3 regions of the Caldalkalibacillus salinus genome follow, and region 1 is predicted to be linked to each of the others. Evidence: predicted binding sites of a transcription regulator. Region 1 holds the regulator's gene; each other region holds the start of a gene.

Evidence for each region. The regulator Rex, encoded in region 1, represses fermentation and respiration genes when NADH is low (regulators of the CRP and FNR family bind a similar motif). The targets are predictions, from matches to a motif close to TTGTGAAATATTTCACAA.
Region 2: a site for Rex is predicted at 5,046-5,063, ahead of qoxA (cytochrome aa3 quinol oxidase subunit II). Genes of this name have one in related genera too.
Region 3: a site for Rex is predicted at 3,776-3,793, ahead of JKM87_RS10145 (cytochrome C oxidase subunit II). Genes of this name have one in related genera too.

The regions. Positions count from the first base shown of each region.
Region 1 is NZ_JAERVL010000021.1:21,323-28,836, forward strand. Features, by position in the region: gene JKM87_RS12910 (ABC transporter ATP-binding protein) at 1-664, opposite strand, end outside; gene JKM87_RS12915 (ABC transporter permease) at 691-1,152, opposite strand; gene groL (chaperonin GroEL) at 1,298-2,953, opposite strand; gene groES (co-chaperone GroES) at 3,020-3,301, opposite strand; gene tatC (twin-arginine translocase subunit TatC) at 3,517-4,299, opposite strand; gene tatA (twin-arginine translocase TatA/TatE family subunit) at 4,326-4,508, opposite strand; gene JKM87_RS12940 (redox-sensing transcriptional repressor Rex) at 4,514-5,152, opposite strand; gene JKM87_RS12945 (MogA/MoaB family molybdenum cofactor biosynthesis protein) at 5,149-5,655, opposite strand; gene moaC (cyclic pyranopterin monophosphate synthase MoaC) at 5,658-6,227, opposite strand; gene JKM87_RS12955 (ABC-F family ATP-binding cassette domain-containing protein) at 6,386-7,514, shown strand, end outside.
Region 2 is NZ_JAERVL010000001.1:721,301-728,814, reverse strand. Features, by position in the region: gene JKM87_RS03270 (DinB family protein) at 1-170, opposite strand, end outside; gene JKM87_RS03265 (immunity 22 family protein) at 291-668, opposite strand; gene qoxD (cytochrome aa3 quinol oxidase subunit IV) at 995-1,279, opposite strand; gene qoxC (cytochrome aa3 quinol oxidase subunit III) at 1,280-1,876, opposite strand; gene qoxB (cytochrome aa3 quinol oxidase subunit I) at 1,873-3,822, opposite strand; gene qoxA (cytochrome aa3 quinol oxidase subunit II) at 3,909-4,826, opposite strand; gene JKM87_RS03240 (YmaF family protein) at 5,502-5,879, opposite strand; gene JKM87_RS03235 (hypothetical protein) at 6,156-6,491, shown strand; gene JKM87_RS03230 (GyrI-like domain-containing protein) at 6,607-7,101, opposite strand; gene JKM87_RS03225 (DinB family protein) at 7,242-7,514, opposite strand, start outside.
Region 3 is NZ_JAERVL010000015.1:118,371-125,884, reverse strand. Features, by position in the region: gene hemC (hydroxymethylbilane synthase) at 1-533, shown strand, start outside; gene JKM87_RS10160 (uroporphyrinogen-III synthase) at 533-1,363, shown strand; gene hemB (porphobilinogen synthase) at 1,368-2,345, shown strand; gene hemL (glutamate-1-semialdehyde 2,1-aminomutase) at 2,345-3,646, shown strand; gene JKM87_RS10145 (cytochrome C oxidase subunit II) at 3,815-4,240, shown strand; gene JKM87_RS10140 (LysM peptidoglycan-binding domain-containing protein) at 5,023-6,393, shown strand; gene JKM87_RS10135 (hypothetical protein) at 6,412-7,398, shown strand; gene JKM87_RS10130 (phosphotransferase) at 7,395-7,514, shown strand, end outside.

The DNA.
Region 1 (7,514 bases):
AATCATTTAGTTGACCATCACGGATAAAGACAACACGACTTGCCCTTTCGGAAAGTTCGGGATCATGAGTGACCATTAAAATTGTGTGTCCGTCAGCATGTAGTTTTTCAAGCAGATCTAAAATGAGTTTCCCGTTTTCACTGTCAAGATTTCCGGTCGGCTCATCTGCCAAAATGAGATCCGGATAATTAGCTAATGCTCTTGCAATGGAGACTCTTTGCCGTTGTCCGCCCGATAGTTTAGAAGGCATGTGTTCCAATCGGTCCAATAAATTGACTTTTCCCAGAAGTTGCTTTGCTTTCTCATTCGCTTCTTTTCGACTGATTCCTGCAAGCTTCATCGGTAGTGCCACATTTTCTATTGCAGATAAGGAAGAGATCAGATTAAACGTTTGAAAAATGAAGCCTATACGTCTTAATCGTAAGTCAGTCTCTTGTTTTGAATTCAGTTTACTATAGTCCTCCCCTTTAAAGATGATTTCACCCTCGGTTGGTGAATCCATGGCTCCAATAAGGTGCAACAAGCTTGATTTTCCGCTTCCGGACGGACCCATTAAGGCAATGAATTCTCCTTCTTTTATATTTAAATCAATGCCTCGAACAGCATGAACGGCAGTGTCCCCATGACCATAAGTTTTCCATAAGTTTTTAACATTTATAATCACGATGCATATCCTCCCCGAACTTTGTATTATTCATATCGTACACTTTCCAGGGGATTGACCCTTTGTGCAGTCCATGCTGGCCAAAGAGCTGCCAACAGTCCAACGAGAACGGATACAGAAATGGTCTCCAACCATCTTCCCAGATCTATTATCCATGCATCAAACATGAGATAGTTAATGATTGCAGAAACAGGCAGTGCAAGAATACCGCCTGACAAACAGTAAGTAAGACTTTCAGCCAAAATGGTACAAATAATGACCCTTCTAGACGCACCAATAGCTTTTAAGGTGCCGATTTCTTTTTTCCTCTCAAAAATAGACATGACCATCACAATGGTAACAACGACAGTAGCGATGAAAATCGTGGTGTAATTGGTCATGGCGAAAAATGCGCGCATCTTTTCCAGTATTTTTTGAGCATTATCCGCCAAGTCTTCAGAAATTGAGCCCGTCAGGTCAGGGTAATTTGCATTGATTTGTTTTGCCAAGCTTTTATTAATAAAGCATCACCTTCTAACGTAGCAAAAGAAAAAGGCTTCCCACAAGTTTGATCAACTTATGAGAAGCCTCTTTTATATACCTGATGTTAGCAAATCGTAGATAAACCCTTATATATCAAGGGGTTGAGCGGTACTACATCATGCCGCCCATGCCACCCATTCCGCCCATGCCGCCCATGTCAGGCATTCCGCCGCCTGGTGCGCCAGCTGCATCGTCTTCTTCAGGCTTGTCAGCGATGACCGCTTCTGTTGTTAAGAACATAGCGGAAACGGATGCTGCGTTTTGTAGTGCGGAACGTGTCACTTTTGCAGGGTCTACAATTCCAGCTTCCATCATGTTGACCCATTCACCTGTTGCGGCATTGATACCAACGCCAACGTCTTCTTTCTTCAGGCGCTCAACGATAACGGAGCCTTCAAGACCTGCGTTTGTTGCAATTTGACGTACGGGCTCTTCTAGTGCACGACGTACGATCGCTACACCTGTGAGCTCGTCGCCAGTTGCTTCTACGTTTTGTACAGCGTTGACGACGTTCACTAGTGCCGTACCACCACCGGATACGATACCTTCTTCAACTGCCGCACGTGTAGAGTTTAATGCGTCCTCGATACGAAGCTTCTTCTCTTTTAGCTCAGTTTCAGTTGCCGCACCTACTTTAATGACAGCAACGCCACCCGCTAATTTAGCAAGACGCTCTTGTAATTTTTCTTTGTCAAAGTCTGAAGTAGATTCTTCTACTTGTGCACGGATTTGGTTCACGCGAGCTGCGATTTTGTCTGCTTCTCCAGCACCTTCAACCACAGTTGTGTTTTCTTTTGTTACGACAACTTTGCTTGCGCGTCCAAGTTGATCTATTGTTGCAGACTTCAGATCAAGGCCTAGATCTTCAGTAATCACTTGACCGCCAGTTAGAACAGCTAGATCCTCTAACATTGCTTTACGACGGTCACCGAATCCAGGTGCTTTAACCGCTACTGCGTTGAATGTTCCGCGAAGTTTATTCACCACGAGTGTTGCTAATGCTTCACCTTCAACGTCTTCTGCTACGATTAAGATTGGCTTACCTTGTTGCACCACTTGCTCTAGTACGGGCAGTACTTCTTGGATGTTTGTGATCTTCTTGTCAGTGATGAGAATGTACGGATCTTCTAATTCCGCTTCCATCTTCTCTGTGTTTGTCACCATGTATGGAGAAGCGTAACCGCGGTCGAATTGCATCCCTTCAACAACTTCTAGCTCAGTGGCGAAACCTTTGGATTCTTCAACTGTGATGACACCGTCGTTACCAACCTTCTCCATCGCTTCTGCAATGAGGTGACCTACTTCATCGTCAGCAGCAGAGATTGAGGCCACTTGCGCAATGGAGTCTTTCCCTTCGATTGGTTTAGAGATACTAGCGATTTCATCTGTCGCCGCTTTGACTGCTTTTTCAATCCCTTTACGGATAACCATTGGGTTTGCACCGGCAGCCACGTTTTTCAAACCTTCGCGAATCATCGCTTGTGCTAATACTGTCGCTGTCGTTGTTCCGTCCCCAGCAACGTCGTTTGTTTTGTTTGCTACCTCCGCTACAAGCTTTGCACCCATGTTTTCGAATGCGTCTTCTAGTTCAATTTCCTTTGCGATTGTCACACCATCATTTGTGATGAGTGGAGAACCGAATTTCTTTTCAAGTACAACATTACGTCCCTTTGGTCCTAACGTTACTTTTACAGCATTTGCAAGTGTATCTACACCACTTGTCATTGCACGACGGGCACTTTCACTGAACTTAATGTCTTTTGCCATGTTACAGTCGCCTCCTCTTATGTTCTATGTAGGGACTTCATCCCCGTATTTAATATATCGATATCGTTATTCTGAAACAGCTAAAATGTCGCTTTCGCGCATGATAAGAAGCTCTTTATCTCCAAACTTCACTTCAGTTCCTGCATACTTGGAGAAGATCACACGGTCTCCTTCTTTAACTTCTAGAGCTACGCGTTCACCATTTTCATAGCGTCCACTTCCCACAGCAACCACTTTACCTTCTTGAGGTTTTTCTTTTGCTGAGTCAGGAAGTACAATCCCGCTTGCTGTTGTTTCTTCTTTTTCCAATGCTTCAATCACAACACGATCGCCTAGTGGCTTTAACATGGAAAACACCCTCCTTGTTTCAGATATTCAACTCTTATCTCATTGTTAGCACTCGCTATAAGTGAGTGCTAACAATTAATATAATAATCACTCAAACATGATTTTGCAAGTCTTTTTACCTCTTTTTACAAAAAAAATTTTGAAACGAGAGACAAAGAAAAACACCTTACCATTCTAGGCAGGTGCTTCCAATATTATTCTTTAAAGATGTTAAATTATTTTACGCTCTGTTCACGATCAATTTGATCATTCTGCTCCGCTCGTTGTTCTCTGACTTTTCTTTTTTGTAATCTCTTATACGTCACACGAGATAGACCTACACTTAATTCGTAAAGTAGGATGAGTGGCAGTGTAACAAATAAGTGTGACAACAGCTCTGGCGGTGTGATAATCGCAGCAATGACGAACAGAACAAAGTAAGCGTATTTCCTGAATGTCACCAACAGCTTCGGTGTGATCACTTCTAATCGCGTTAAGAAAAGAATGAGAATCGGCATCTGAAATAGTAAACCGAATGGAAAGACGAGTGTAAATAAGAAGCTAAAGAATTGGTGGATGCCATACATCTCCTCCGCACCAAGTCTTATGGCAATCTCGGTCATGAACTTAAACACAAAAGGAAACAACCAAAAATAACCGAATGACATGCCTAGTAAGAATAAAGCTAAGGCACTAGGAATAAAGCTTAAAGTCACCTTACGCTCTCGGTCGGTTAGTCCCGGCTTGATAAATGACCACACTTGAAATAAGAGAAAAGGAAACGTGATCACAAAGGCCACAATCAAAGAGAATTGAAAATACACTTTGAAAGCGTCTGTGGGTGCGATCAATACGAGTGAAAGATGATGAGCAATGTCCTGTTCAATGTATTGAATGACATGCTCAGCTGTAATAAATCCAACGATCGTCGACAGGAGAAAAACAATAAACGTATACACAAGACGTTTACGTAATTCCCCAAAATGCTCCCACATCGTCATGTTGGAACGTTTAGTCATGTTGAAACCTTCTTCCCTCAGGACCATTATTTTTCTTCTTTCTTCTTATCTGCTTGCTCATCCTCATCCGCCAAGCCTTTGGTCGCATTCTTAAACTCTTTTAATGTTTTTCCGAATGCTTTGCCTAGCTCTGGTAACTTACTAGGGCCAAAAATCAATAAGGCGACTAGAATAATTAAAATTAAGCTTACTGGTCCGATTGTTCCCATTGTCTTCACTCCTCTTTTTGTAACGGATAATGCCTCAAGAAATATTCGAGTGTTTGTAATTCTACTGTTAAATCTATGTGTTGTACACGTATGTGGGACGGAACATCCAGGCGTGCTGGTGTAAAGTTTAAAATGCCTTCAATGCCAGCATGAACAAGGTTGTCTGTTGTCTTTTGGGCCACAGACACCGGCACGGCTAATATCGCTATATCACAATCGATAGGGGATGTTGAAAGTTCATGGGTATGATGGACTTCGACTCCACCTATAGTCTGCCCTATTTTTTCAGGGGTAATATCATAAGCGCGTACAATTTGAATGTTATGGTTCTTTTGAAAGTTATAATTTAATAGTGCCGTTCCTAAGTTTCCTACCCCCACTAGAATGACGGCGGTAGGACTATCTTGTGCGAGTATTTCTCTAAAGAATTGTAATAGATATTCTACACTATATCCATACCCTTTTTTACCCAAAGCACCAAAACAGGAGAAATCCCGGCGTATGGTTGCAGCATCCACTTTTACAGCCTCACTCAGTTCCGAAGAGGATACCCTTTGCTTTCCCGTCGCTTGTAAATTCTCTAAGAATCGATAATAAATGGGGAGTCGCTTGGCTGTTGCTTGTGGGATGTGTTGCTGCTTCATTCACTGTCCCCTCCGAGTTTAAAGACCTTACGCTCCCCTTGTAGGATTTGCAATGCGTTAGGAAGCTGATCAGATATTGCTTGTAAACAGTATTTTGCCGCGTCAGGTGCACCTGGCAAATTAATGATAAGCGTATTGCCCCGCGTACCGCATAACGCTCTGGTTAACATCGCCTGTCTGGAATAGGTCATGGCATGTCTTCTCATTTCTTCAGCCATCCCCGGAACAATACGATCGATCACGAGTCTTGTCGCCTCTGGTGTCACGTCTTCTGGACTTAGGCTTGTACCACCGATCGTGATCATCAGATCTGCACGATGCCGATCGACGATTTCGATCATGTTTTCTTTTAATGTTTCAATATCATCTGGTAAAATGCGGTATGAAATCACTTCTGAATCTAAATGACTTTGAATGAGCTCCTGTATCACCGGTCCACTATCATCTTCCCTTTCCCCACGTGACGCGCGATCACTTGCTGTAATCATGGCAACCTTCCACATCTTTAATGCTCCTCCTTTAGTTTTCTCTGGTAGTCTCCACTCTTTCCACCTGATTTGGACGCTAGGTATGTTGGTCCTAGTATCATCCCTTTATCTATTGCTTTACACATATCATAAATGGTCAAAGCACTAACTGAAGCAGCTGTTAGCGCTTCCATCTCTACCCCTGTTTTTCCATCCGTTTTGACGGTAACCTCTATCTTTAATGCAAAACGTTCTTCTTGTTCGTATTCAACTTGTTGTTCTCCCGCTGCCGCTATACTTTTACTTTCTTGGCCTGCACTTTGAGAGGTTAACTTCTCGCCTCGAAATGTGATATCAACGCCTGAAAGTGAAAGCGGATGACACATCGGGATAATATCTGACGTTTTTTTGGCAGCCATGACGCCAGCTATCTGTGCGACAGATAAAACATCTCCCTTGCCGATCTTACCTTCTTCTATCTTATGGTAAACTTCCGCCCCCATCTGAACTTCACTGTGGGCGACGGCCACTCTCGTTGTGACCTGTTTGTCCGATATATCGACCATCTTAGGTCTCGCTTGCTTATTGAAGTGTGTAAACGACCCCATCGGTATCCTCCTTCAATAGATCTGCTTACATTGTACATGATTTCACAATCCTTGTCTTCACCTAACAAAAGGACAAGTGATAAATTTGTGAAAATTTGTGTGCTTGAAAGCAAACCTTAGACTAAGGTACACTGAGGGTATTGACTGAGGTGAAAACCATGATTATTTTACAAGCTCATCAAATTAGCAAATCCTATGGCACAACGCCCATTTTACACAATATTAATCTAGAAGTTCGCACGGGCGAACGGATCGGTTTGGTTGGTGTGAACGGTGCGGGCAAATCAACACTTCTGAAAATTATCGTTGGAGATCTCTCTCCTGACGAAGGTGAGATTATGAAGGGGAGAGATTACACGGTTGGTTATTTGGCTCAAAATAGTGGTTTAAACTCACAAGCGTCTATATGGGACGAAATGATCAAGGTGTTTGCTCCTTTAATTAAGCAAGAACGCAAGCTCAGAGACATTGAAGCGCGATTAGCCCAACAGGAAGTCTTACAGGATGAAGACACATATGAGCCACTGCTAGCAGAGTACTCACGACTCTCGGACACCTTTAAGGACCAGGGAGGTTATCAGTATGAGGCACAGGTCAGGACCGTGCTTCATGGTTTCCGTTTCGGGGATAAAGATTACAACACTCCCATCTCTTCCCTAAGTGGTGGCCAGAAGACACGTTTAGCGTTAGCTAAGTTACTTCTCCAGTCACCAGACTTGCTTATCCTAGATGAGCCTACGAACTATTTGGATTTAGAAACCCTCGCCTGGTTGGAACAGTATCTCCTGCATTACCCAGGCGGCATATTAATCGTCTCCCATGACCGGTATTTCTTAGACGCACTTGTGAATGTCGTATACGAAATTGAACGCCATAAAGCGACTAAATATATAGGTAACTATACGGAATTCTTGGAACAAAAAGCGGCGATCTATGAACAACAGGTGAAACAATTCCGGAAGCAGCAAAAGGAAATTGCTCGCATGGAGGACTTTGTTCAGCGCAATATCGCTAGAGCTTCTACAACGAAACGCGCCCAAAGTCGTCGAAAGGCGTTAGAAAAAATGGATAGGATGGAACAGCCTGATGGCGATTTAAAACGAGCCAGTTTTTCCTTTGATATTGACCGTCAAAGTGGGAATGACGTCCTAAACGTTAAAGACGTCACCATCGGGTATGAAGGGGTCTCTCTTAGTCAGGGTATTTCCTTCCACGCCTACCGTGGAGATGCGATCGCCATCGTTGGACCGAATGGTGTGGGGAAAACGACGCTGCTCAAAACCATGA
Region 2 (7,514 bases), on a different contig from region 1:
ATGTGTTTCATAATCACAGCAATACTATTAGATTCTTCATTTATAGACCAAAACAAGGCTTCATCAGGTAACTTCTCTATTGCTTTCTCCGCCGTTTCCTTCATGTCCAAAAAGCGTGTGCGTACGACTTCAAGATACTCTTCAGCTATACGACGTTCTTGACTCTCCAAACGTTTCACCTCATCTTTGTATGCTATGTAAACCAGTCTAGTCTATGTAAGTGATACACCTATAACAAAAGGGGATACATACTCATAAGCGTTAAAAAAGTGTGTGATTAAAACTGTTTTTTATTTGTAATTAACATGTCCTAAATACCTTATATGAGCAATCTCATCACCAACTCTACCACTATATTGAAAGTTGTAGAGCAATATGACACTGTTCACGTGATAGGGGATGTGCTCACCGCATAAATCAACGAATTTGGGGACAATCACTTGGTGATGCGTACTAAAGGAAAGTAAATCTCTAAGATGAGATTGCTTCTGTTTATAATGCTCTATCTCCAATTGGTCGTGGTCGTAGAAGCTTAGCATAAAATCTTCCTCAAATAATGACCGTTTGACTAGCCCATCTTCTGTTTCAAAGGGAGTGAGGTAATCCTTAAGATCAATATATTCCACAAAGTTTCCAACCCATAAAGATACATAGCCGTCTCTTTTCATGATGTTATACCCCCAAGGCTCATAGATTTAAAGTTAGCTCACATATGATACGTTTAGGTACTAGCTTTGTAGCAGATACCTATAGCTTACTTTTTCTGAGCGGGGATAACAAGACCTATTAATCAGATCGTATGTGATTTTGGTACAAGCCGTCTCTTAATCAAGGGGATAAAAATTCATTGCACCAAAAAAGACGTGCAAACCTCATATTAGTCTGCACGTCTCTTAACTTGTAGCACGTTTTTTAGGCACTATAGATAGATCTTATTAACAATGTCTTTTACAAATTGCAAAACTAAATGACAGGGAATTTAGAATCTATGAGATTATACGTAACCCCAAACCATGACTAAAAGAGTGCCGAATACGGTGAGTAAGGCCAATATTACACCGTAATAGATGTTGGTGTAGATCGGTTTCTTATCTTCTGTTTCACCAGCGTGCATAAAGAATGCTAATTGGAGCCCTGCTTGGGTAAAGGCCGTTACAAGCAGGATCGTCATACCCGCAGCGAAAGACATCTCAAAGAAGTAAACTGCGAGTGCGACGGCCGTAAGCACCAGTGAGAAGATGAAACCCATCACTTGCTTGCGCGGGAATAACTCCTTCATTTACATCATTCCTTTCAAGTAGATGAAGCTAAAGATAAAGATCCACACCACATCTAAGAAGTGCCAGTACAGTGAAAAGATAAATGATTTGTTCGCTGTATGAGGCGTGAAACCATCTCTTCTCACCTGTAACATGATACATAATCCCCAAAACAATCCGAATGCCACGTGGGCACCGTGTGTCCCTAACGTTGTCAGCAACATTGATGTGAATGCACTCGTTTGAATGCTTGCCCCCACGTGTACATAGTGGAAGAACTCATAAATCTCTAAGCTTAGGAACCCTAGACCTAGTAATAACGTCAGGCCGAAGAATGTCAGCATCGCTTTTTGTCTACCTAAGCGCATCGCATGAATGGCAAGCCCTATCGTAAAACTACTCGTTAATAGAAGTAACGTTTCTATGAGTACTGGGGTGAGCTCGAAAATCTCAGCTCCGGTTGGACCGCTGCCAGTGCGGTTAACCAGAGTAAAATAGGATGCAAAGAGTGTAGCAAAGAGCGTAATTTCAGCTCCTAAAAAGATCCAGAAACCTAGGATTTTGATACGGTTTTCTTCGGTACTATATTCAAGCGGGAGTGATTGATCGATTTTCATTGCTTATGACCTCCCAACTTACGTTCAGTTTTCTCAATCGTGTCTACATGGATATGGTAACCATCATCTTTTTCAAATGATTGATAAGCCATGCAGGCAAAGATGGCTATCGTTGTCACGATGGCTGGTAGCCATAGGCTAAAGACGAACGAGAATCCCCATACGAAGAAAATACCAGCCATAATAATCGGAAGTCCGCTGTTATTAGGCATGTGAATGTCTTTGTAGCCATCCTTGAACAAGACGTGTCCATGCTTCTTCGCATCCCAAAATGCCTGATCAGAATTGACTTGCGGTACGACGGCAAAGTTATAAACAGGTACAGGGGTATGCGTGGACCATTCAAGTGTTCTAGCATCCCATGGATCGGCACTGATGTCTCGAGACGCATAACGTGTACTATAGTAGATGTTATACGCGATGAGTAGGAAGGCCACCCCAATCGCAAGTGCACCTACAAACGAAATCATGTTCCAAATGCCGAACCCAGTTGCCTCTGAGTAAGTGTACATCCGACGTGCTTGGCCGTCCAACCCTGATATAAACATGGGGAAGAAGGCGACACAAGTCCCGATGGCTAGCAACCATGCAGCCCACTTACCGATACGTTCATTTAGCATGAAGCCAAACATTTTTGGCCAGTAGAAGGTGAGACCTGCTAGTAGGGCAAACATAACACCTGGGATAATCACGAGGTGGAAGTGCGCCACTAAGAACATCGTATTATGATACTGGTAGTCCGCTGCGGACATACCTAGCATGACCCCTGTTACTCCCCCGATGGTGAAGATAGGGATAAACAGCATAGAGTATAGCATGGGAACGGTAATCGTAATCTTACCTTTCCATAGCGTGAACAACCAGTTAAATATTTTAACACCCGTAGGAACAGCGATGGCCATAGTCGTTATGGAGAATATACTGTTGGCAAAAGCGCCTTGCCCCATCGTGTAAAAGTGGTGTGCCCACACTACGAATGAGAGCAGACAGATAACAACCATAGACGCGACCATTGATTTATAACCGTATAGATTACGGCGAGCAAAGGTTGAGATAATCTCACTATATAATCCAAAGGCAGGTAGAATGAGAATATATACCTCAGGATGTCCCCAAATCCAGAACAAGTTAGCCCAAAGCATATCCATACCACCATCGGCCGTTGTGAAGAAGTTCGTACCGAATATTCGATCCATAGAGCCCATCGCTAACGCCACAGTCAGCACTGGGAATGCAAACACAATAATAATGTTTGTAATGAAAGAGGACCATGTGAACATCGGCATCTTCATCAAGGTCATACCTGGTGCTCTCATTTTGAGTATGGTCGTGGCAAAGTTAATTCCTGAGATTAGAGTACCTAAACCTGCAATTTGAAGGGAGAACATGTAATAATTCGTTCCCACATGCTGACTAAACTCATTACTGGCAAGAGGGAAATAAGACGTCCACCCAGCGTCAGGTGACCCTCCAATCACAAATGAGATATTAAACAGCATCGCACCGGAAAAGAACAGCCAAAAACTTAAGGCGTTCAGACGTGGAAAAGCCACGTCCCGTGCACCAATTTGTAAAGGTACAATGTAGTTCATAATGGCGATAATAAAAGGCATGGCCATGAATAGTATCATGACGACCCCGTGCGTTGTGAAAATTTCATTGTAGTGTTGAGCATCTAATAGCTGATTGTCTGGCATGGCCAGTTGTGCCCGCATCATAAGCGCATCGACAAAACCTCTAAACAACATCAGTAACGCTGCGATGAGATACATAATCCCAATCCGTTTATGATCAACCGTTGTTAACCATTCGCGCCACAGATAACCCCACTTTTTGAAGTATGTTAATCCACCGAAGATGGCAACCGTCGTCAATACAATAGCAACCATTGAAGCGTATATCGCTGGACTCGGGTGTGGTGGAGCGAATTGCTGGAAAAATTCCATTCTCGTTGACTCCTTTCGATGACTAAATCAAAATGTGATCAATCTTTCAGGAAAGCCTATCATTCAAAGACGTGTGTCTTTTCACGTCATTCATGATGTCCATGCTCATGCTCATCTTGAACATCCTGCTCATCTGAAGCACCTTGCTCATCTTCATGCTTATCGTTATGACTCCCATGTGATAATGGCGGGGGTGAGAATGAGAGGTGTGTCCCCGTAAATGTTAACTGGCCGAGATGGCCCGGTTCTAATAACTCGTTAAAGGTATCCTCAGTTAACGGTTCAGCCGTTGTTTTCACTTCTTCAACCCACTCATCAAATTCATCTTCATTCATGGCTTTAACACTAAATGTATTCTTGGCAAAGCCCTCACCACTGAAATTGGCGTTACGCCCCAAGTACTCACCAGGTACGTCAGCCCCCAAGTGTAGGGTTGTGGTCATGTCTGCCATGGCGTATTTTTGTCCCCCTAGTTGTGGAATCCAAAAGCTGGTGATCGGCCCATGTGAATATAGTTTAAATTCAAGTGGACGATTCGTGGGCACATATAAATAGTTCACTGTTTCAATATCTTGTTCAGGATAACTGAAATGCCATTTCCAGTTAGACGATGAAGCGTAGATCACCAATGGTTCCTTATCTTCATACACTTCTACTGGTGATTCAACGATGTAGTTACTTTGGACAGTAACGACGGATAGAAAAATGACAATTAAAGCTGGGACGCCGACACATATGGCTTCCACTATGGCATTACCTTCTATGTGTGGCGGTTCATAATCGTCACTTTGATTTGAAGCACGATACTTCACTAACATGTAGATCAAAATCACAAAGACAGCGACGACCACCCCTAGCATAATCCACATAGAAAGGATAATGTCTCCTGCAAGCCTTTCAGCTTGCGGCCCTTTAGGATCTAAAACTGTTAACGGTTCACAACCTGTCAAAATGCTCGTTATCGTGAAGAATGCTAATAAGATAGCCCATTTCATTTTTCTCATAGGGGTAACCTTTCCTTTCTTGTTGTTAGAAATCTGAAAAAAATCGCTAGCGTTAGTCATGCGCCAGTGAGCAGAATGATCACACTGACGCGTAGGGTTGATATCTGATTCATTCATGAATGTTTAATTCATATTGAATGATTTGATAGAATTGAATTTTAAAACACAGTGAGGTTGTTTTAGAAGACCTGTAGTCAAAAGTTCATAAATCAGTCACATTTGTGAATGTTTTCACAAACCTGTCAAAAAAATTTGTTATTTGACTTGCACACATTCATTGCACGATATCAAATAACAGTCTACTATCATTTGCTTATATACTTTTGTATATTAAACTTTACACCATGACAGGCCTTTTTTTCAAGGCATATGGCCACAGAATTATGAAGAATGCGTGAACGATAGGTTGCTAATATGTGACAAAGGTATCATACATCAAACCAAGTTCTCTGCTGATCTTGTTTAAACGCTAAAGACAGAATTCACCAACCAACAAAGCAAGAAGATTACCCGCCAACTGAAGCGAAAAATAGAAAAAATGTCCACTCGACGAGTGAACATTACAGATGGTTGCAAAACATTGTAGAAAAACCTCTTCTATTTTCCTATAGCATATGACGTCTAATAACCTGGCGTCTTTCTAGTGTTTAAAAAGCTAAACAAATATATGATTGATTAACCACTTGTCTTGCCGCTATATCTATGACTATGCGGCGTTTCTCCATTGACACTTGTCATTCCACTAAATTCGTGGTAGTGACCTCCGTTAGGAAGCGGGATCGCTGGTCCTGTTGTCCCACGTATCACATGCTTGTGTCGGGCATCAATCGATGTAAACGTAAAGTAACGATGTGTGTGTTGAACCCCACTCGGGGCAGGCTCAGTCGTCCCTGCGTAGCGATGATTATGTCCGACATCAAACGACGTCACGCCTTTAAATTGGTGTGTATGAACAGGCTGCCCATCCCAAGTTGTCACATAGAGGCTATGCGTATGAGTATCTCCATCGCCAGTAAACGCACATAGGTAGCCTGTTACAGGTACATCTCCCATGTCATCCCACCCTCTCAAACAAATGATGTCATATAATTTATGTAGCTAGAAAGGAGAAGGAGTGGGAACATACCTATTAATATTATAATTATACGATAACCTACTTTTACCCATCCTATATTATTTATCCCTTATGACTCATCCTCTTTCCAAATACTCTAGTATCTTATAGTCCATTGACACATTTTACTAGGTGTACACAAGGGCACAATCTTATCCTTTGACACAACAATATAATACGAGTGAACGATAATCCTAGAATGAGGGAGGTCTTTGATGCACCATCGTTACTATGGGGTCTGCAGAGCTAATATAGGCAGAGAAGCTGATATTCGCACTGTAGACGGTAGAAGACTACATGGGCAACTTGTCGGTGTCACGCCCTCCGGTGTAAGATTAAGTCCTACAGGGAGAGGCATAACAGATAAGGATGTTGCTAGTGTAAAAGGGGTCCGTGCACTGGATACAAAAGGAGATAAAACTGGCGATAGTATTCTATTTTTCCCCTTTTTCGTTCCTTTCGCAGCGATTACAGCACTCACATTTGCAGCCGCTGCAACAGCACCGTTCCGCTTCCGTAGGAGAAGATTTAGAAGAAGATTTTTTTATTAAAAATCAACCGCTCTCACACAACTACTCTGTGAGAGCGGTAAAGACTGTAAATATTACAAAACTTTGCGCCGTTTTCCGTATAGCCTGTTAACATTTCTTCGCTAACGTTACTTCGTTAACGTTGCTTTATAATTGGAATCAGAATGTCGAAGTGTGGATCCTCTAAATCTCGATCCGCAGGATACCGTTCGTGTTTTATTGGAAGGTAGTCGTCAAAATACTGAACGGATGGCTCTCTATAAGGATCGTATTCACTTTTTGTCATCCAATTCCACACTTCGTTATACGTTTGACCGATATCTTGTCCTTTTTGATGTTGTGTCATAAGATACGTCATTTCAGGCACCGCGATCTCGACCATTCCTTCAGGCACGTCCTGTTCATCTGTTACCTCATATGCGGAATAGTGCACAAAACCGTCGGGTCTTAAGTGATAAGATAACCCTAATTGTATTTGTGGGTTTACCGCATGTTCTAGTTCCCCCACTCTTTGACTTACTTCCTGAATCATAGCTTTCAATTGGCTGATGTCTGACCAAGGACCGTCCCATTTTAAACCGATCGCTCTATAAGCTGGTTGAGTGACCACCTCAAATTCATAACCCTTCATTATATTCGCCCCTTCCTCTAATACAATTAAACGTGTATGGCCATAAACCACTATCACAACTCACTGGTTCAATCATGCATAGAGTAATGCATTCATTCTATATGCTTTCATTCTATATGCATTCTATCAACTTGTCTTGACTATACTTGGTGCGCTTTTATAAATTTCTTGAAATCTATCACAGCTTGGACATGCATCCCTTCATGGAAGATCATACGTACAATGGCTTGTTCTATAGTGGTTAAATCCTCCATTTCCGTTGGAGGGAACACCTCTTCCAAACGATGCCCATAATCTCGCTCAATTTGGCTCACTTGATGATAAAGTTTCTCCTTCAGCTCATCAAAAGAAGGTGTTTCATCCGTGAAGTCAGCTGGCGTTGTACCAAAACCGAACCACTGATCATAAGCCCT
Region 3 (7,514 bases), on a different contig from region 1:
AAATCCTACACTATCGTCCAGATCTGAAGGTACATTGGATTAGAGGTAACATTGATAGCCGCTTAAGAAAGCTACGCGAAGAAAACTTTGACGCCATTATTCTTGCCGCTTCTGGTTTGAAACGTATGGGCTGGTCCGAAGATACCGTGACACAATACTTACCTCATGACGTCTGTTTACCCGCTGTTGGTCAGGGTGCGCTTGGCATTGAATGTCGATCGGATGATAATGAAGTCATCGACTTATTGACAAAGGTGCATCATGCCGAAACAGGAAAAACGGTGGAAGCGGAACGCGTTTTTCTAGCTGAAATAGAGGGTGGGTGTCAGGTACCTGTAGGGGGACATGCCACTTTGGAGGATGAGACCATCCAATTGACCGGATTCGTCGGTTCACCCGACGGTGAAACCATTTTAAAGCAAACATTAACAGGAGATGACCCTCAAGCCTTAGGACGGCAGGTTGCGCAAGCTCTGATCCAGCGAGGGGCTAAAGATATCTTAGATAAAGTAAAGGAAGGTCTTGATTCGTAATGACTGAGCCGCTTTATCCATTAAAGGAAAAGCGCATTGTGGTCACAAGAGCGAAAAACCAAGCGCAATCGTTCATGGATAAAATTAGAACGAGGGGCGGAAGGCCTTTTCTCTTTCCAATGATTGACATCATACCTGCACACACCTCCGAGCAGCTGAAAGGTATTGATGGACATATAGAGCAGTATGATTGGTTACTATTAACGAGTGCAAACAGCGTGCGATTTTTTTTCGAACAAAACGCGAGGGATAAGCAGGAGCCCCAGCATGAATCCCTTTATAAACGACTCTTGGCTGGGGGCGTCTCAATTGTCACTGTAGGGCATAAAACGAATAAACAATTACAGAAGTACGGACTATCGGCCACTTTCATTCCTCAAAGACACACGCAGGAAGGTTTGATACAGGAGTGGCTCCCACACGTTGGGCGTCATGAGAAGATTCTGTTTCCTCATGGCAATTTGTCCAGGCCAGCACTCGCCCAGGCGATGCGTGAAAAAGGACTTGATGTGACAGCGTACGTCCTTTACCGGACCATCAAACCGAATCAAACTTATCCTAAACTACAAACAATGCTGAAATCCCAACAGGTCGACGTCGTCACCTTCACGAGTTCTTCAGCTATGCGCCATTTTGATTATTGGTTACGAGAACAGGAACTTGACTTTAATCAGATTAAGTCCTCTTCGTTGTACTTGGCCTCAATAGGCCCCATAACAACACGAACGGCAATGGATTTGGGCTACCCTGTTCATATAGAAGCTAGAAAGCAAACAGTAGAAGGGTTAATAGAGGCTATAGAAGCGTATATTATACACAGAGAGGTGTGAGTTTATGAGTTATGAACGCCATCGTAGATTAAGAGGTCACTCAGGCCTGAGAAAGATGGTCAGAGAACATGCTCTAAGTGTTCAAGATCTCATTTATCCTATATTTGTCGTAGAAGGAGCAGAACAACCGACAAAGGAAGTTCCTTCAATGCCCGGTGTATACCATTACTCATTAAAATATCTCGTAGAAGAATTAAAGGAAGTTCAACGTCTAGGCATTCCTTCCGTTATCTTATTCGGCGTACCAACGGAAAAAGATCCACATGGACATCAAGCTTACGCTGAAAATGGCATTGTACAGCAAGCCATTAAAGTCGCCAAAGAAACGGCACCTGAGTTGGTCATTATGGCCGACACCTGTCTGTGCCAATACACGGATCACGGGCACTGTGGTGTTGTAGAAAATGGCAAGGTTTTAAATGATCCTTCCCTTAATCAATTAGTGAAAACGGCCGTGTCACAAGCGAAAGCTGGAGCGGACGTCATCGCCCCTTCAAATATGATGGACGGATTCGTGGAGGCGATTAGATCCGGATTAGATGAGGCTGGTTATGAAGATATTCCTATCCTATCTTATGCAGTCAAATATGCTTCATCTTTCTATGGCCCTTTTCGAGATGCCGCTCACTCCACGCCTCAGTTTGGGGATCGACGCACTTACCAGATGGACCCAGCGAATAGAGAGGAAGCCCTACGAGAAGCGAGAGCAGATATTGAGCAGGGTGCCGACATGTTAATGGTCAAGCCTGCAATGGCGTATATGGATATTATGAGAGAAATAAAAGACGAGTTTCAATACCCTGTAGCCGCTTATAATGTGAGTGGTGAATACGCCATGGTGAAAGCGGCAGCCCAAAACGGCTGGATTGATGAACGGGAGGTCGTATTAGAATTACTAACAGGATTCAAGCGAGCCGGAGCTGACATGATATTGACCTACCATGCCAAAGACGTTGCCAAATGGTTAGGAGATGATAAATAATGCGACATTACGAAAAATCTGTACAAGCCTTTGAAGAAGCAAAACAGGTTATACCTGGTGGTGTAAATAGCCCCGTTAGAGCGATGAAATCTGTTAATATGAGCCCAATATATTTTGAAAGTGGACAGGGTGCCAGACTAACGGATATGGATGGAAATGAGTTTATTGACTATGTGGCTTCTTGGGGCCCACTCATTGCAGGACATGCGCATCCGCAGGTGGTAGAAGCACTAAAAACCACCACTGAAAAAGGGACGAGTTTTGGGGCTCCTACTGAAATAGAAACTCAGCTCGCTAAGCTCGTTGTGGATCGAGTGCCATCCGTTGACATTGTCCGCATGGTCAACTCCGGGACAGAAGCGACAATGAGCGCACTGCGACTAGCTCGTGGTTTTACGGGACGTCAAAAAATTCTTAAGTTCGTTGGATGTTACCACGGACATGCGGATTCCCTCCTGATTAAAGCGGGATCGGGTGTCGCGACCTTATCACTTCCAGATTCACCTGGTGTGCCAGCATCGACGGCTGAACATACCATTACGGTCCACTACAATGACCTCGATAGTGCCAAATTAGCGTTTGAAAAGTTTGGTGACGATATCGCTGCGGTTATTGTAGAACCTGTAGCGGGGAATATGGGGGTTGTACCACCGTTGCCAGGATTTTTAGAAGGCTTACGTGAACTCACAGATCAGAATGGGACGCTGCTGATCTTCGACGAAGTGATGACAGGTTTTAGAGTCGGCTACAGCTGTGCCCAAGGACTATATGATGTCATACCGGATTTAACCTGCTTCGGGAAGGTCGTCGGTGGAGGTTTACCAGTTGGGGCATACGGTGGTAAGAAAGAGATTATGGACCACGTGGCGCCAGACGGTCCAATTTACCAAGCGGGTACGTTATCTGGGAATCCACTAGCGATGACGGCAGGTTTCGAAACCCTGTCACTTATGACTCCTGAGCAGTATGACGCTCTGGAGGAAAAAGGGGCCTATTTAGAAGCAGGGATACGTCGTAACGCTGAAAAGCATCAAATCCCGTATCACATTAATCGCGTGGGATCCATGCTCGGATTTTTCTTTACTGAAGGACCTGTCGAGAACTTTGAGCAGGCAAGTCAGTCAGACTTATCTAGGTTCGCTCGTTATTTCCAACTGATGACAGAAGAAGGCATCTATATTGCGCCTTCACAGTTCGAGGGTATGTTCATATCCACTGCTCATACACAAGAGGATTTAGATCGTACGATCGAAGCGAATGATAAGGCTTTAAGCATTTTAGCCAATGAACAGCAAGCGTAACCTCACATATAGATACGGATCCCCCGACACTTGGGGGATCTTTTTAATGTTCACATCTTCGTAATAATCTTGTCAGATTTCTGCCTTATATATTGGTGTTGAGGTAGGTTTATTCGTTTTATAATAGCAGTATGAAACATTTACCAACGCAAAAGGAGGTCTTTATATATGCGAAAAGTTTTAACATTAGCCATATTCGTATTACTATTCTCTGTCTTGGTGGCTTGTGGGAATAGCGAAGAACCTACGACTACACCAGCCGATGATGATGTGACAGAAACTGAAAATACTGACTCCAATGCAGAAAACGAAGCAGAAGGGACAGAGGCGTCCGCTGACGCTCAAGAAGTGACAGTGGTTGCATCAAACTTTGAATTTGATCAAGACGCTTACACTGTTTCCTCTGGAGAGGTGACCATTAATCTTGAAAATGCGGATGGACACCACGGTATTGCAGTCGTCGGAACTGATGTGATGATTAATGGCGCTGGCTCAGAAACCGTACAATTAGAACCGGGTGAATATCGTATTGAATGTAGTATACCATGTGGTAACGGTCATAAAGATATGGTGGCCACATTAGTGGTAGAATAAGATAGCAAGGAATAGCAAAGACGTTATACTTATAGAGTCATAAAAACATATATTAAGTATATCGGATTTGATGCATGTTACCCATGATTCTCAAATAAGCTTGTAGAAACAGCACCGTAAGGTTCTCTTTTCTACAAGCTTTCTTTGTGTCCTTTTTTCCATAAAACGCGAATAGTAAAAAACTATACATGAATGGAAGCACAATTTTTTATTTACGAAATGATAAGGAACATCAATCTTATTATGATGAGAATGGATAATAAAATCAAACTGCTTACGACGATCTTTTTTCCCCATTCACTTTTGTGATACAAATAAATACAGGGAAAAAAATAAGCTAAAACAATGATAATGAAGATCATCCCAGTTGTCATGTGTTCCTTAGTATAATGTTCAACGGTAAAAAGATGAATGGTCCATGTTAAAAATAAGAAACCACCATAGATATATAAAAGATGCTTAGGCTGCACATTTGACTCTTTTGACTCTTTTAACATCCTTTGAATGATACGATACACCTCTTTTTCAATAGGATCACAATCAGTCTTTTAAAGAAAGAACACCAAGGAAAATCAAGAAAAAACGAGACATTATGAACATAATTTTAGTTTAACATAAGCTGACACGTTTATTTTGTAAATATTGTAAAAATAATGGGTTATGTCCTCAGCGGTTAACGCCACGCTACTATCGTAAGGTCAAAAGATGAAATCAAGTAGAATATTCAAAAGGACATTCCCATATATATTATCGTAAAGGTCTATTTCGGGAGGAGGATGACGATGGCAGCCGAACAACATTCACCCATTCGGTTTCAGTTGAATGAATCCATTTGGTTAGACCATCAAGCACGGCACATAGAAGTGACAAGTCTATCTTTGGAGCCGGATGTTGAAGTCGAAGGTGATAGTGGGTTAGTGACCATTAGAGGAAGCTTAGTATTGACAGGAAAGTTTAATGCCAAAGATGAGGAGGACGGTTTCGAGTTAGACTCGAGTTCATTAGCAGATCAATTACATTTTCAACCCCTTAGAGTGGATCAAAAAGAAATATACGAAAAAGATTATCGTAATAAAATAGAAAAGTATTTTCCTGTGGACGTGACCGTACCCCAGGAAAAAGTAGAGGATCTCAATCGCGTTTACGTGCATGTTGAGCAGTTTGACTACCATATTGTCGATTCACATCGCCTCGATATAGAAGCGGATATCGCAATTTTAGGGATTGAGATGGAGAAAGAAAAGGATGTCGTACTAGAGAAAAAAGACGGTGAATTTCGTGCGGACTCCCACTATCCCGCTTTTGATGTGGCAGCGACAAAAGACGAATCATCTGAAAATGAACATGAAAACACGCCTCCACCCCTACAATTTTCACAGCAAAAAGCTGAAGAACCAGCAGGAGAAGGTCAAGAAGCCAGGACTGGAAGTTCAGACCACCAAGACCACCAAAGCATGAGCGACGCTCAGTCAGATGAAGGCCAGGAGATAAGAGGGGCGTCTGAAGTTGATAAAGAAGTGCCGCCCGAACCTTTTTATCGTCACAGTCCAAACAGCAATGATCCAGAAACTGAGTATGAATCTTGCGCTCAAGACAGGGCAGAACAAAGTCAGACGGAACAAGATCAAACGGGGCCAGAAACAGTAGAAGCCACGCAGACACCTGAACGACAAAGTGTCCACCAAGAGGGAGCAACAGCAGATACTGTAGACCAAGGCGACGATGACATTGACGAAGCGCAAGAGTCACTAGATTCTAGAGACGACCAAGATGAACATGAGGGATTAAATGAATCTGAACAACTGGATGCGTCAATAGTTGACCGCGAAGCAGATACAGACGGGAAAGTCATACCATTATTTGATGGTAGAGTGAAAACAAACTTTCACGCCACTGATTCACCGGATGCAGACACATTTGAAACAGACCAGACAGAATCCACAACAACGGATTTCCTAGCACAACTCATGTCGGGGCGTGAAGAAGAAGGGCAGGCATACACTCGTCTCACCATGTGCATCACACAAAAGAATGAATCATTAGAAGACATAGCAGAACGTTACGAGCTCAGAGTGACAGATATTATGAGAGTGAATCGTATGAGTACACAAGAGTTAAGAGAAGGGCAGCTCCTATATATACCTAAACAGTAAAGCATAGGGGGTGAGGGCTTGAACGTTCATACACTTCTTCAAGCCGTCCATCAGCATTATCATTTTCACACATACCATAGTGTAGCCACTTCTTACGGCCTAGAGATACAAACCAATTGTGGGCCAAAACAGGTGATGCTGTGGAAAGAAAAGTCCGTCCTCATGTGGTCTTTCTTATGGAGTGAAGAGCTCGTTCAGATGGGGTCCCGGTATGCCAACCGGATGATTCGCACGCGAGATGGTGCCCCCTATGTACAGGTAAATGAACACTGGATTACCGTTACTGATCTTCTAGAAGGAACAAAATGGAGACCTCAGGAGGACAGTGGTCCTTTCGGGCAGTGGGTAGGACAATTATACCGCTGCTTTTTCCGTGTGACTGATACAGTGAATCAACAACACTGGCATAAGGCTTTAGACCAGCAACTTGAACATCCTACAGAGTTATATAATGAGGAAGATTTGAAGAAAAAGATCATCACAATGTCGCCATCCGATGCCTTTACGTCATTAGTTAAACCCCATTGGCCCCAAATTGAAAAAAGATGGAGGTCAGCGCTGACGCTATTACAACAGTCTCAAGTGCCGTCTCTATATAGTGTGAAATCACTCACGTGTGATCAATTTATCAAGGACGGGTATGAACGGATTCACTGGCAGCCGGGGGCATGGCGCATGACGAAGGGATTTGAAGGTGTTGCTCATCTACTCTGTGAGCTTATTCAGGCAGACACGGAGGGGATCGATCGCGCAAAGACTTTTTACCTGTCATTTGAACAAAGTTACAGCCCCAAGATGGGCGAACAGACACAAATACTAGGTCATGTCATCTATCCACAGTCGTTTTTAGATATCGCCAAGAAATATGTATATGCAGACATTGATGTTGATCAGGCTTGTCAGCGTTGGCTAGAACGTTGTGACCATCAGGAAAACATTGACCTATTTCAACAATGGCTAGCCAAACGAATTGACAGCCTCAGAGGAGATGCCATGTCAGTATGAAATTATTAGAAAAAGAGTGGACGTCTCAAGAAATAGAAGCCAGCGTGCTACGAGAGTATGATTTTATACCGCAACAGATTGAAAATGTCGGTCGCATAAAAAAAGTGACCTGTAGC